3 regions of the Dietzia sp. 179-F 9C3 NHS genome follow, and region 1 is predicted to be linked to each of the others. Evidence: predicted binding sites of a transcription regulator. Region 1 holds the regulator's gene; each other region holds the start of a gene.
What was found. The regulator LexA, encoded in region 1, represses DNA repair genes until DNA is damaged. The targets are predictions, from matches to a motif close to CGAACANNTGTTCG.
Positions count from the first base shown of each region.

Region 2: ACH0BZ_RS14610 (DUF222 domain-containing protein) is a predicted target of LexA. The motif match lies at 1,825-1,838, and genes of this name have one in related genera.
Region 3: cofD (2-phospho-L-lactate transferase) is a predicted target of LexA. The motif match lies at 1,911-1,924, and genes of this name have one in related genera.

Region 1 is NZ_JBIQES010000002.1:238,701-241,946, reverse strand. It holds partial or broken gene dapF (diaminopimelate epimerase) at 1-25, shown strand, start outside; gene hflX (GTPase HflX) at 89-1,540, shown strand; gene lexA (transcriptional repressor LexA) at 1,578-2,246, opposite strand; gene nrdR (transcriptional regulator NrdR) at 2,963-3,246, shown strand, end outside.
Region 2 is NZ_JBIQES010000015.1:28,084-31,329, reverse strand. It holds gene ACH0BZ_RS14620 (NAD(P)H-dependent flavin oxidoreductase) at 1-305, opposite strand, end outside; gene ACH0BZ_RS14615 (TetR/AcrR family transcriptional regulator) at 544-1,779, shown strand; gene ACH0BZ_RS14610 (DUF222 domain-containing protein) at 1,881-3,246, shown strand, end outside.
Region 3 is NZ_JBIQES010000007.1:124,051-127,296, reverse strand. It holds gene ACH0BZ_RS10390 (coenzyme F420-0:L-glutamate ligase) at 1-678, opposite strand, end outside; gene cofD (2-phospho-L-lactate transferase) at 675-1,694, opposite strand; gene ACH0BZ_RS10380 (WhiB family transcriptional regulator) at 2,043-2,354, shown strand; gene ACH0BZ_RS10375 (metallopeptidase family protein) at 2,364-2,816, opposite strand; gene ACH0BZ_RS10370 (DUF3499 domain-containing protein) at 3,068-3,246, shown strand, end outside.

The DNA.
Region 1 (3,246 bases):
CACCGGACCTTCGCGACTGGTCGCCGAGGGCACGTTCTACCGGTGGTCGGGGACCCGTGGTCCCGGACCTGTGAGAAGATCGAGGGGAATGACTACAGACAACGGCAAGACCCCCGCCCGCTCCCGATTCCTCGACGATCCTTCGACGGGTGAGCTCCTGCTCGAGGAACGGTCCTCTCTGCGGCGCGTCGCCGGGCTGTCCACCGAGCTCCAGGACGTCATCGACGCCGAGTACCGCCAGCTGCGACTCGAACGCGTGGTGCTCGTGGGAGTGTGGACAGAGGGCTCTGCAGCGCGCGCCGAGGCGGCGATGGTCGAGCTGGCCCAGCTCGCCGAGACCGCCGGATCCGAGGTGTGCGAGGCGCTGATCCAGCGGCGCGACAAGCCGGACCCGTCCACCTACATCGGCTCGGGCAAGACCAGCGAACTCAAGGACGTCATCGCGGCGACGGGCGCGGACACCGTGATCTGCGACGGTGAGCTGACCCCCGGCCAGCTCATCGCCCTGGAAAAGGCGGTCAACGTCAAGGTGATCGACCGGACCGCACTCATCCTGGACATCTTCGCGCAGCATGCCACGAGCCGCGAGGGCAAGGCGCAGGTCTCCCTGGCCCAGATGGAGTACATGCTGCCCCGGCTGCGCGGCTGGGGTGAGGCGCTGTCTCGGCAGGCCGGCGGACGGGCCGGCAGCAACGGCGGCGTGGGCCTGCGCGGTCCGGGTGAGACCAAGATCGAAACCGACCGGCGGCGCATCCGCGAGCGGATGGCGCGGCTGCGCCGCGAGATCAAGGGCATGAAGCAGGCCCGCGACACCAAGCGGCACCGTCGACGCGCGACGCCGGTGCCCTCGATCGCGATCGCCGGCTACACCAACGCGGGAAAATCCAGCCTGCTCAACCGGGTCACAGGTGCGGGCGTCCTGGTGCAGAACGCCCTGTTCGCGACCCTCGACCCCACCACGCGGCGGGCGGAGCTGCCCGACGGCCGCATGGTGGTGTTCACCGACACAGTGGGGTTCGTGCGGCACCTACCCACCCAGCTAGTCGAAGCGTTCCGGTCCACACTCGAGGAAGTCGTGGACTCCGAGTTGCTGCTCCACGTGGTGGACGGATCCGACCCCTTCCCCCTCAAGCAGATCGAGGCCGTCCGCATGGTCGTCAACGACGTGGTAGCCGAGCAGAACGCCGAACACCCGCGGGAACTCGTGGTGATCAACAAGATCGACACCGCCGATCCCGTTGTGCTCACCGAGCTACACCACGCCCTTCCCGAGGCGGTCTTCGTCTCGGCTGTGACGGGCGAGGGCATCGACGAATTGCTGACGCGGATCATGGAGATCATCGCCGAGGGCGACGTCGAGGTGGCCCTGGTCGTGCCGTATCAGCGCGGCGACGTCGTCTCCCGGGTACACGCGGAGGGTGCGGTGGTCCACGAGGAGTACACCGAGTCCGGCACCCGGATCGTGGTGCGGCTTCCCGCCTCCATCGCAGGCGAGTTGTCGGAGTTCGCCGAGGGCGCCACACACGACGGCGCCGACTGACCGGCGGACGGTGCCGGCGGCGCCGGGGTGAAACGGGTCAGAGCTTGCGGAACACCGTGACCACCTTGCCGAGCACCGTCGCGTGCTCGCCCGGGATGGGGCTGAACGACTCGTTCCGCGGCAGGAGCCAGACGCCGGTCGAGTCCTTCTTGAAGACCTTGACGGTCGCCTCGCCGTCGATGAGGGCGGCCACGATCTCCCCGTTGTCCGCCACGTTCTGGCGGCGTACCACCACGTAGTCGCCGTCGCAGATGGCCGCGTCGATCATGGACTCACCGACCACGCGGAGCATGAAGAGCTCCCCCGACCCCACCAGATCCGAGGGGAGCGGGAGGACCTCCTCCACGGCCTGCTCGGCGAGGATCGGGCCGCCGGCGGCGATCCGACCGAGGACCGGGACGTACACGGGCTCGACGGAGCCGCTGGGCCGGGCCGCCTCCGGTGCCGCGGGACGGCGGCCGCGGGACCGCTGCCCGGGAACCCCGTGGACGTCGACCGCCCGGGGCTTGTGCGGATCGCGGGTGAGGAAGCCCTTCTTCTCGAGAGTGCGCAGCTGGTGGGCGACGGACGAGGTCGACTGGAGACCCACGGCGTCCCCGATCTCCCGGATGCTCGGCGGGTAACCACGGTTGCGCACCGTGTCGTGGATGTGGAGGAGGACGCTCTTCTGGCGCGGCGTCAGTGCCTCGAAGTCCGGCTTGGCCATGTCGGCAGTCCCTTCAGCGAATGCGTGTTCGACGGCGAATCGACTTCTACCCTAGCGCGTGACGGTCGGGTGCGCCACACACCTGTTCGAGAAAGTTGCGCTCCGCGGGATGACTCTGTCGGACCCGCGTGCTACAACTCTAGACGAGTTCGAAATCGAACAGATGTGCCATGAGTGTGCGAACAGTGTTCGTACAACATATCGAGTAGGGAGCCGTCATGACCGTCCTGGAACTGCCTCCGTCAGTCTCTCCCGTGCGCTGGACCGGGGTCTGCGCCGCAGATCACCGGGTGGATCGCCGCCTCGCGGCCCCCCGAATCCCCGCCGCCGCGAGTGCGCGTACCGCAAACCGTCCGGCGTCTTCGGTGCGGGTGCTGGGCGCCGCACCGACCGTGTCGGGTGCGCGACCGGCTGCCCGGACCCGACCCGCCGGATCGCGGTCGTCGGCGGGGGCCGGGGTGCGGGCGTGCCGACCGTCGCGGGTGGCGCCCGCCGCGGTCGTGGACGACGTCCCCGCGTGGGTCCTCGTCGCCTGCGGTGTGATCGTGGGACTGCTCATGGTGCTCGCGCTGGCGTTCATCGGCGGCCCCGCCTACGCGTGATCGGTGTCCGGGCCTCCTAGAATGGTCGTGGGGTGGCCGACCGCCGCCCCCGCGCCAGGTCCCGTGCTCCCGGGAGGGTGCGCGCGGACCCGGTCGAAGAAGGGCGGTGTGGGGATGTACTGCCCGACGTGTCACCACGAGGATCTGCGGGTGATCGACTCGCGGTCCGCCGATGACGGGCAGGCCATCCGCAGGCGCCGGGAGTGCTCGCACTGCGGTCGACGGTTCACGACCCTCGAGACCCCGCTGCTGTCGGTGCTCAAGCGTAACGGTGTGACCGAGCCGTTCAGTCGGGAAAAGGTCGTGCAGGGCGTGCGACGGGCATGCCAGGGTCGTGACGTGGACGAGGACGCGTTGCGGCGCCTCGCCCAGCAGGTGGAGGACACCGTTAGGTCCGG
Region 2 (3,246 bases), on a different contig from region 1:
CCGGCGGTCTCGACGATCTTCACGCCGGACTCGACGATCGCCTGCCGGTACTCGGCGTACGGCGGCGGGGAGATCGCGGGCAGGATCGTGAGGTTGACACCGAAGGGCTGGTCGGTCATCTCCCGGCAGCGGGCGATCTCCTTGACCAGGTCCTCGGGGGTCGGCTGGGTGAGCCCGGTGATGATGCCCAGGGCGCCGGCCTCGGAGACGGCGGCGGCGAGCTCGGCGCGGCCGACCCACATCATGCCGCCCTGGACGATGGGGTGGCGGACCCCGAATTCCTCGGTGAAGCGGGTACGGATCATGGCTGGACCTCCTCGTAGGTGCCGCCCGAGGCGGCCTTCCCGCGTCCCCGCGGCGTCCGCACCGCGTCGTAGATATAGGCCCCGGGCACTGACATGGGCGAGGGGTTCCTTTCCGGGATCTCGTGGATTCGATCACATATATCTGTGAATCACGGTTTACTATGGCCACTGTAGCGGCTGTTGTCAAGATCACACCGCGTTACGACGAGGCCCACGAGACAGCCGAGAGGTGGTGACCGTGACGACACTCCCCGCGCACCGCGGCCCCCTCGACGGTTCGCTCCCCGCGCCCGAACCGGGCTCCCGACGTGCGGAGATCGCCCTCGCGGCGGCCGAGGAGTTCACCCTGCGCGGCTACCACTCGACGCGGGTCGAGCACATCGCCGAACGCCTCGCCGTGACGCCCGGCGCGCTGTACCGGCACGTCCAGGGCAAGTACGAGATGTTCCGCGACGCGGTCTTCACCCTCGTCGTCGAGCTCGACGCCGCCGCGGGCACCGGCGACCTCGAGGCGCTCGTCGACGCCGTCACCCGCGCCACCCTCGTCCACCGCTCCCGCGGCGCCCTCTACCGCTGGCACGGCCGCTACCTCAGCCCCGAGGACCGGGCCGCGGTCACCGCGGTCTTCGAGCAGATCCGGTCCCGCGTCACCGACGCCGTCCGGGCTCACCGGACCGGGCTCGACGTAGACCCCCGGGGCTCCGGCTCGGCCGCCGGCGCGATCCTCGCCGCCGTCGCCTCCCTCGGCGACCACCGCGTCGCCGTCGAGCCCGACGACGCCGTGGCCCTCATGACCGCGATCGCCCGCGACCTCGCCGCCTGGACGCCGGGTCCGCCGCCCGCGCCGGCCGCCGACACCTCCTCCGCCCGCTTCTCCGCCGCCCCGAGCCCCGCCGTACCGCGCCTGCGCGGCGGTGCGGCCACCCGGGAGGCCGCGCTCTCGGCCGCGATCGCCCGCTTCCACCTGTCCGGCTACGACGACGTGACGATGGAGGACATCGGCGCCGACGTCGGCGTCAACGCCTCCGCGCTGTACCGTCACTTCCCCGGCAAGTCGGCGCTGCTCGCCGCCGCGGTGTCCCGCACCGCCGCGTTCGTCGAACGGATCCTCGACGAGCACGCCGCCCTGCACGCCCCGGGCGACGACCCCGCGGAGGTCCTCGACGACCTCCTGGGCGGGTACGTCACGGTGGCGCTCTCCCACGGACCCGAGCTCATGCTCTACCACTCCGAACTCGGCACGCTCGAGCCCGACGACCGCCGCCGCCTGCGCCGATCCCAGCGCGCGCAGCTCGACCGCTGGGCCGGTCTGCTGCGCGAGGCGGTGCCGGGCACGAGCGACGAAACCGCGCGGATCCGCGTGCACGCGGCGCTGGCGATCGTCCTCGACGGTGGCCGCATGGTCGGCTACCACCCCGCCGCCGGGGGCCGGTTCGGAGAGCTCGCACGGATCCCGCTCCGGCCGGGCGACTGAGTTAGATTCGAACACTTGCGCTACCTCTGGGGCGTCGGTTAGAGTCGTACACAGATTCGAACCAGGGGGGTTCGGCGGTCTGCCCGAGGGGGGTGGGTGCGATGACGGTCCTGTCCATGCCCGCGGCCTCGCCGTTGGCGTCGATGTCGCTGACCGAGCTCGTCGAGGCGTCCCGGGAGTTCACGCTGGACCAGAACCTGGCCGCGGTGGACCGCATCGACGCGGTGTTCGCGATGGTCTGTGCCGTCACCGCCCGCACCGAGGCCGAGGACATCCGGCGTGACGACGAGGATGCCGCCGCCGGCCGCCCGCAGCGACCCGGGTACGCCCGACTGGCCCCCACCCGCCTGGCCCGTTCGCACGTGTCCACCGCGATGGGCCTGCCGACCTGGCACGCCGACCGCATGATCACCGCCGCCGTCCAACTCCACACCCGCCTGCCCCTGCTGTCGCAGCACGCCCGCGACGGGGTATTCGACGAGGCCCTGCTCGTGGACCTGGCCTGCCGATTGGCCGGCGTACCCGACGATCTCGTCGGCGACGTCGAACGGCAGGTCGTCACCGGACTGCGGACCCAGATCGACGACGGCGACCCGCCCACCCGCAGCTCCCTGGGCGGACGCATCGACCGCGCCATCGAGAGCTGCGACCCGGACGAGGTGGACCGCCGCAACGAAGCCGCCCGCGACAAGCGCCGGGTCACCTTCCGCCCGCAGGGCGAGGGCCTGACCTCGATGTGGGCCCTGCTACCCGACCAGGACGCCGCCACCCTCGAAGCCCGGCTGCGTGACACCGCCGCCACCGATGCCGAGGCCGACCCCGGCGACGAGCGCACCACCGCCCAGCGCCTCGCCGACGCCCTGACCGACCTCGGCACCCGGTCGCCCGCCGGCGACTACCACGACGGCGACTGCGACTGCGGCGACGCCGCCGCTTCCGGCGACCACTCCCCGTCCGGCGACGGCCCCGCCCGACCGGCCCGCGGAGCCCGCTCGGGCCGACTGCAGGTCACCGTCATCGCCGCCGCAGCCCAGGGCCTGCCCCAGCGCGTGGAGTTCGTCCGCGGGGCCTACGCCAGCTTCGACTGGCTGTGCAACCAGGTCCTGGCAGAGGAGAACGGCGCCACCCGCTTCGACCTCATCGACCCCGCCATCGGCGCCCAGGACGACTCACTGGACGCCCTCAAGTACTTCATCTCCGACGCCCTCAAACGCCGCATCCGCCAGCGGGACGGCACCTGCCGCCACCCCGGATGCACCGTCAGAGCCGAGGACTGTGAGGTCGACCATGTCCTGGCCTTCCACCACGCCGACCCCGCCGAGGGCGGGCCCACCGCCGAGTGGAACCTGGTCTGCCTGTGCAAGATGCACCACCAGGAGAAGACCTTCGGCCCCTGGAGCTACCTACCCGGACCCCGCGGGGACGGCGAGCTGATCATCCGCACCGACACCGGCCACGAGTACCGAA
Region 3 (3,246 bases), on a different contig from region 1:
GCGCCCGCCGAGCTTGCCCTTGGCGAGGTCGGCCGCGGCGGCGATCTCGTCGGCCACGGCGATGTCGGTGACGAGCAGGTCGTTGCCCTGGCGGTCCACTGCGCCGCCGTAGCCCACCGAGACCCGCACCCCGGCCGCACCGATCGCCACGTCGGTCTGGCCCGTCCGCCACGCGCGGCCCATGGTGTCGGTGACCACCACCGCGATCCGCGCGCCGGTGCGCGCGGTGAGGGCGCGGGCGAGGTCCAGGGCCGAGGCGTCGGGGTCCTCGGGCAGGAGTGCCAGCTCGTCGGCGGCGACGTTGGAGCCGTCAACGCCCGCGGCCGCCTGGACCAGGCCCAGCCGGTTCTCCGTGATGAGGGTGCGGTTGACGCGCGCCACCACCCGCACGGACTCGGCGTCCACGAGGCGCCGGCGCAGGGCGTCGCGTTCCTCGGGGTCGCGCGGGGCGGCCACGACGCGGCCCTCGACCTTGGACAGGACCTTGGAGGTCACCACCACGACGTCGCCGTCGGCGAGGCCGTGCGGGTCGCGGGTCAGGGCGTCGGCGAGCGTGGCGGCCAGGTCGTCGCCGGGGCGGAACTCGGGCAACCCGTCGGGGGCCCAGATCGTGATCCGGCCGGACGCGGCGTGCTCGACCGACCGGTGCCGGATCTCGGGGAGCGCGCCGTCGGTCACCGGGTGCCCCCGGGGACCTCGAGTCCGGCCAGGTCGATCGCGGCCGCCACCATGGCGGCGGTGGCGTCGGGGTCGGTCATGAGCAGTGGGGCCTCACGCACGGCGATCCCGTCGACGCGGGCGTCGCCCCGGGCCGGGCCGTCGCCGGGGGCCACGAGCCACCCGTCGAGCAGCCCGGTGCCCGACCGCGCGCCGTAGTGGCGCGCCACGGCGAGCGCCGAGGTCTCCACGCCGATCGCCGACAGGCACGCGTCGGCCATGCCGCGCAGCACGGCGCCGTCGATGACCGGGCTCACGCCCACCACCGGCGCGGAGGTGGCCCGCAGCGCGGCGCGGATGCCGGGGACGGCGAGGATCGCGCCGGTCGAGACAACGGGGTTGGAGGGGGCGACGACGACGAGGTCGGCCTCCGCGATCGCCTCGAGTGTCTCCGGGGTGGGCTCGGCCTGCTCCGCGCCGATCTGTACGAACGCCGTGGCGGGCAGGGTCGCGCCGTGCCGCACCCACCACTCCTGGAAGTGGATCGCGCGCCCACCGGTCTCGTCGCCGGTCTCGGCGAGTACGACGTGCGTCTCGCAGCGGTCGTCGGTCACGGGCAGCAGGCGGACGCCGGGGGACCAGCGGACGCAGAGTGCCTCGGTGACGTCGGTGAGCCGGAAGCCCGCGCCGAGCATCTGCGTCCGGACGAGGTGCGTGGCCAGGTCCTTGTCGCCGAGCCCGAACCAGTCGGGCTGCACGCCGTACTCGGCGAGCTCGGCCTTGCAGTTCCACGTCTCGTCCGCGTGCCCCCAGCCGCGGCCCGTGTCGATGCCGCCGCCGAGGGTGTACATACAGGTGTCGAGGTCGGGGCAGATACGCACGCCGTGCATCCACGCGTCGTCGCCGACGTTGACCACGGCGTCGATCCGGTGGGGCGAGGCGCTGCGCGCCGCGAGGTCGTCGAGACCGAGCAGGCGGCGTGCGCCGAGCAGGAATCGGGCGCCACCGACGCCACCGGCAAGTACACAGATCCTCACGCCTGCCCAGCGTAGTGACGCGGCGGATCACGGGCCGGGGTGGCCCGGCGGCGTGGCGTATCCCACACCTTTCGGCGGCGTGTCCGCGACCGCGGGCCGGGCGGAAATGCTAGGGATCGTCGATTTCGCTTGACCTGGGGGCCGGGCATGTGTGTAATCACAAGTGTGTCATTCGCCTGAGCACCGCCCCCCATTCGGTAGCGCAGCGGACACGGTCGACCGGTTGTTCGACTGTGGTCGGTACGGGTGTCGTCACCGGGGGAGCAGCGGCCCTTGCGAGGGGCGCACGGCAAGGATGTCATGACACCCCGGCACGTACACGACCGACGAGGAACGCAAGACGAAGGGATGACCGTGAACCGACAGTCACGCACCGCGGCGGGACCCGATCTGGCCGTGCTCGACTTCGGCGTCACCGCGCTCTTCGCGGAGGACGAGGAAGAGAGCTGGCAGGACCGGGCCCTGTGCGCCCAGACCGATCCCGAGGCGTTCTTCCCCGAGAAGGGCGGCTCGACCCGCGAGGCCAAGAAGATCTGCACTGGGTGCGAGGTCAAGGCCGAGTGCCTCGAGTACGCCCTGGCCAACGACGAGCGGTTCGGCATCTGGGGCGGGCTCTCCGAGCGCGAGCGGCGGCGCATCAAGCGCGGCGCGGTGGGCTGATCCCCGACGTCAGGGGCCGTCGGGCCCCGATTCGACCTCGTCCGGCGAGATCTCGAGATGCTGGGAGACCAGCTCGACGAGGACCGAGTAGATCAGGTCCCGGAGGTCGTCCGGATCGGGCGCGCGGCGGGTGAGCGGCCGCCGGAACAACACGAGCCGGGCCCGGGTGGGCTGCCCCGAGCGGTCCACGCCCGCCGGCACGAGCCGGGCCAGGGGGACGAGCCCGTCGGCCACGACCTCCTCGGGCCACGACTCTCCCGGGCGCAGGCGCATCCGCGGCACCATGTCCACGGCCAGGTCGAGGTGCTGCAGGCGGGTGTGCCAGTGCTGGTCGATCTCAGCGAACGCCTCGAGCGCGGCGGCGTCGAACTCCTCGGCGCGGCTGCGCCAGCGCGGCACCTCGGGCGGCAGGACCGGGCCCCGCGGTCCGTGCCCGCGCCGTTCCGCGCGCCGCGAGGTCACGAGCCGACGGCCGCGGCGGCCGGGATCACCCGGGAACTCCCGGACGGAGATGCGGCTGCCCGCGCACACGTCGGCCTGGCCGGCTCCGGGGAGGGCGCTCCCGCTCGGCGGCCGTCCGGGTACCGGGGCGGTCGGGGTCATGGCGCGAGGATAACCCCCGCCCGCCCCACGCCCGTGCAGCGGCGCGGTCGCGGCGCGCCGCGGCGGGTCGCCACCCCTCCGCCGTCTCGGCGCGGCTACCCTGGGGCCTCGTGAGCGAGAACCGACGTTGCTGCCGCCCGGGATGTCCCAACCGTGCGGTCGCCACGCTCACCTATGTCTACGCGGACTCCACGGCCGTGGTCGGGCCGCTCTCGGCCGTCCAGGAGCCGCACTCGTGGGACCTGTGCGCGGCGCACGCCCTGCGGATCACCGCGCCCCGCGGGTGGGA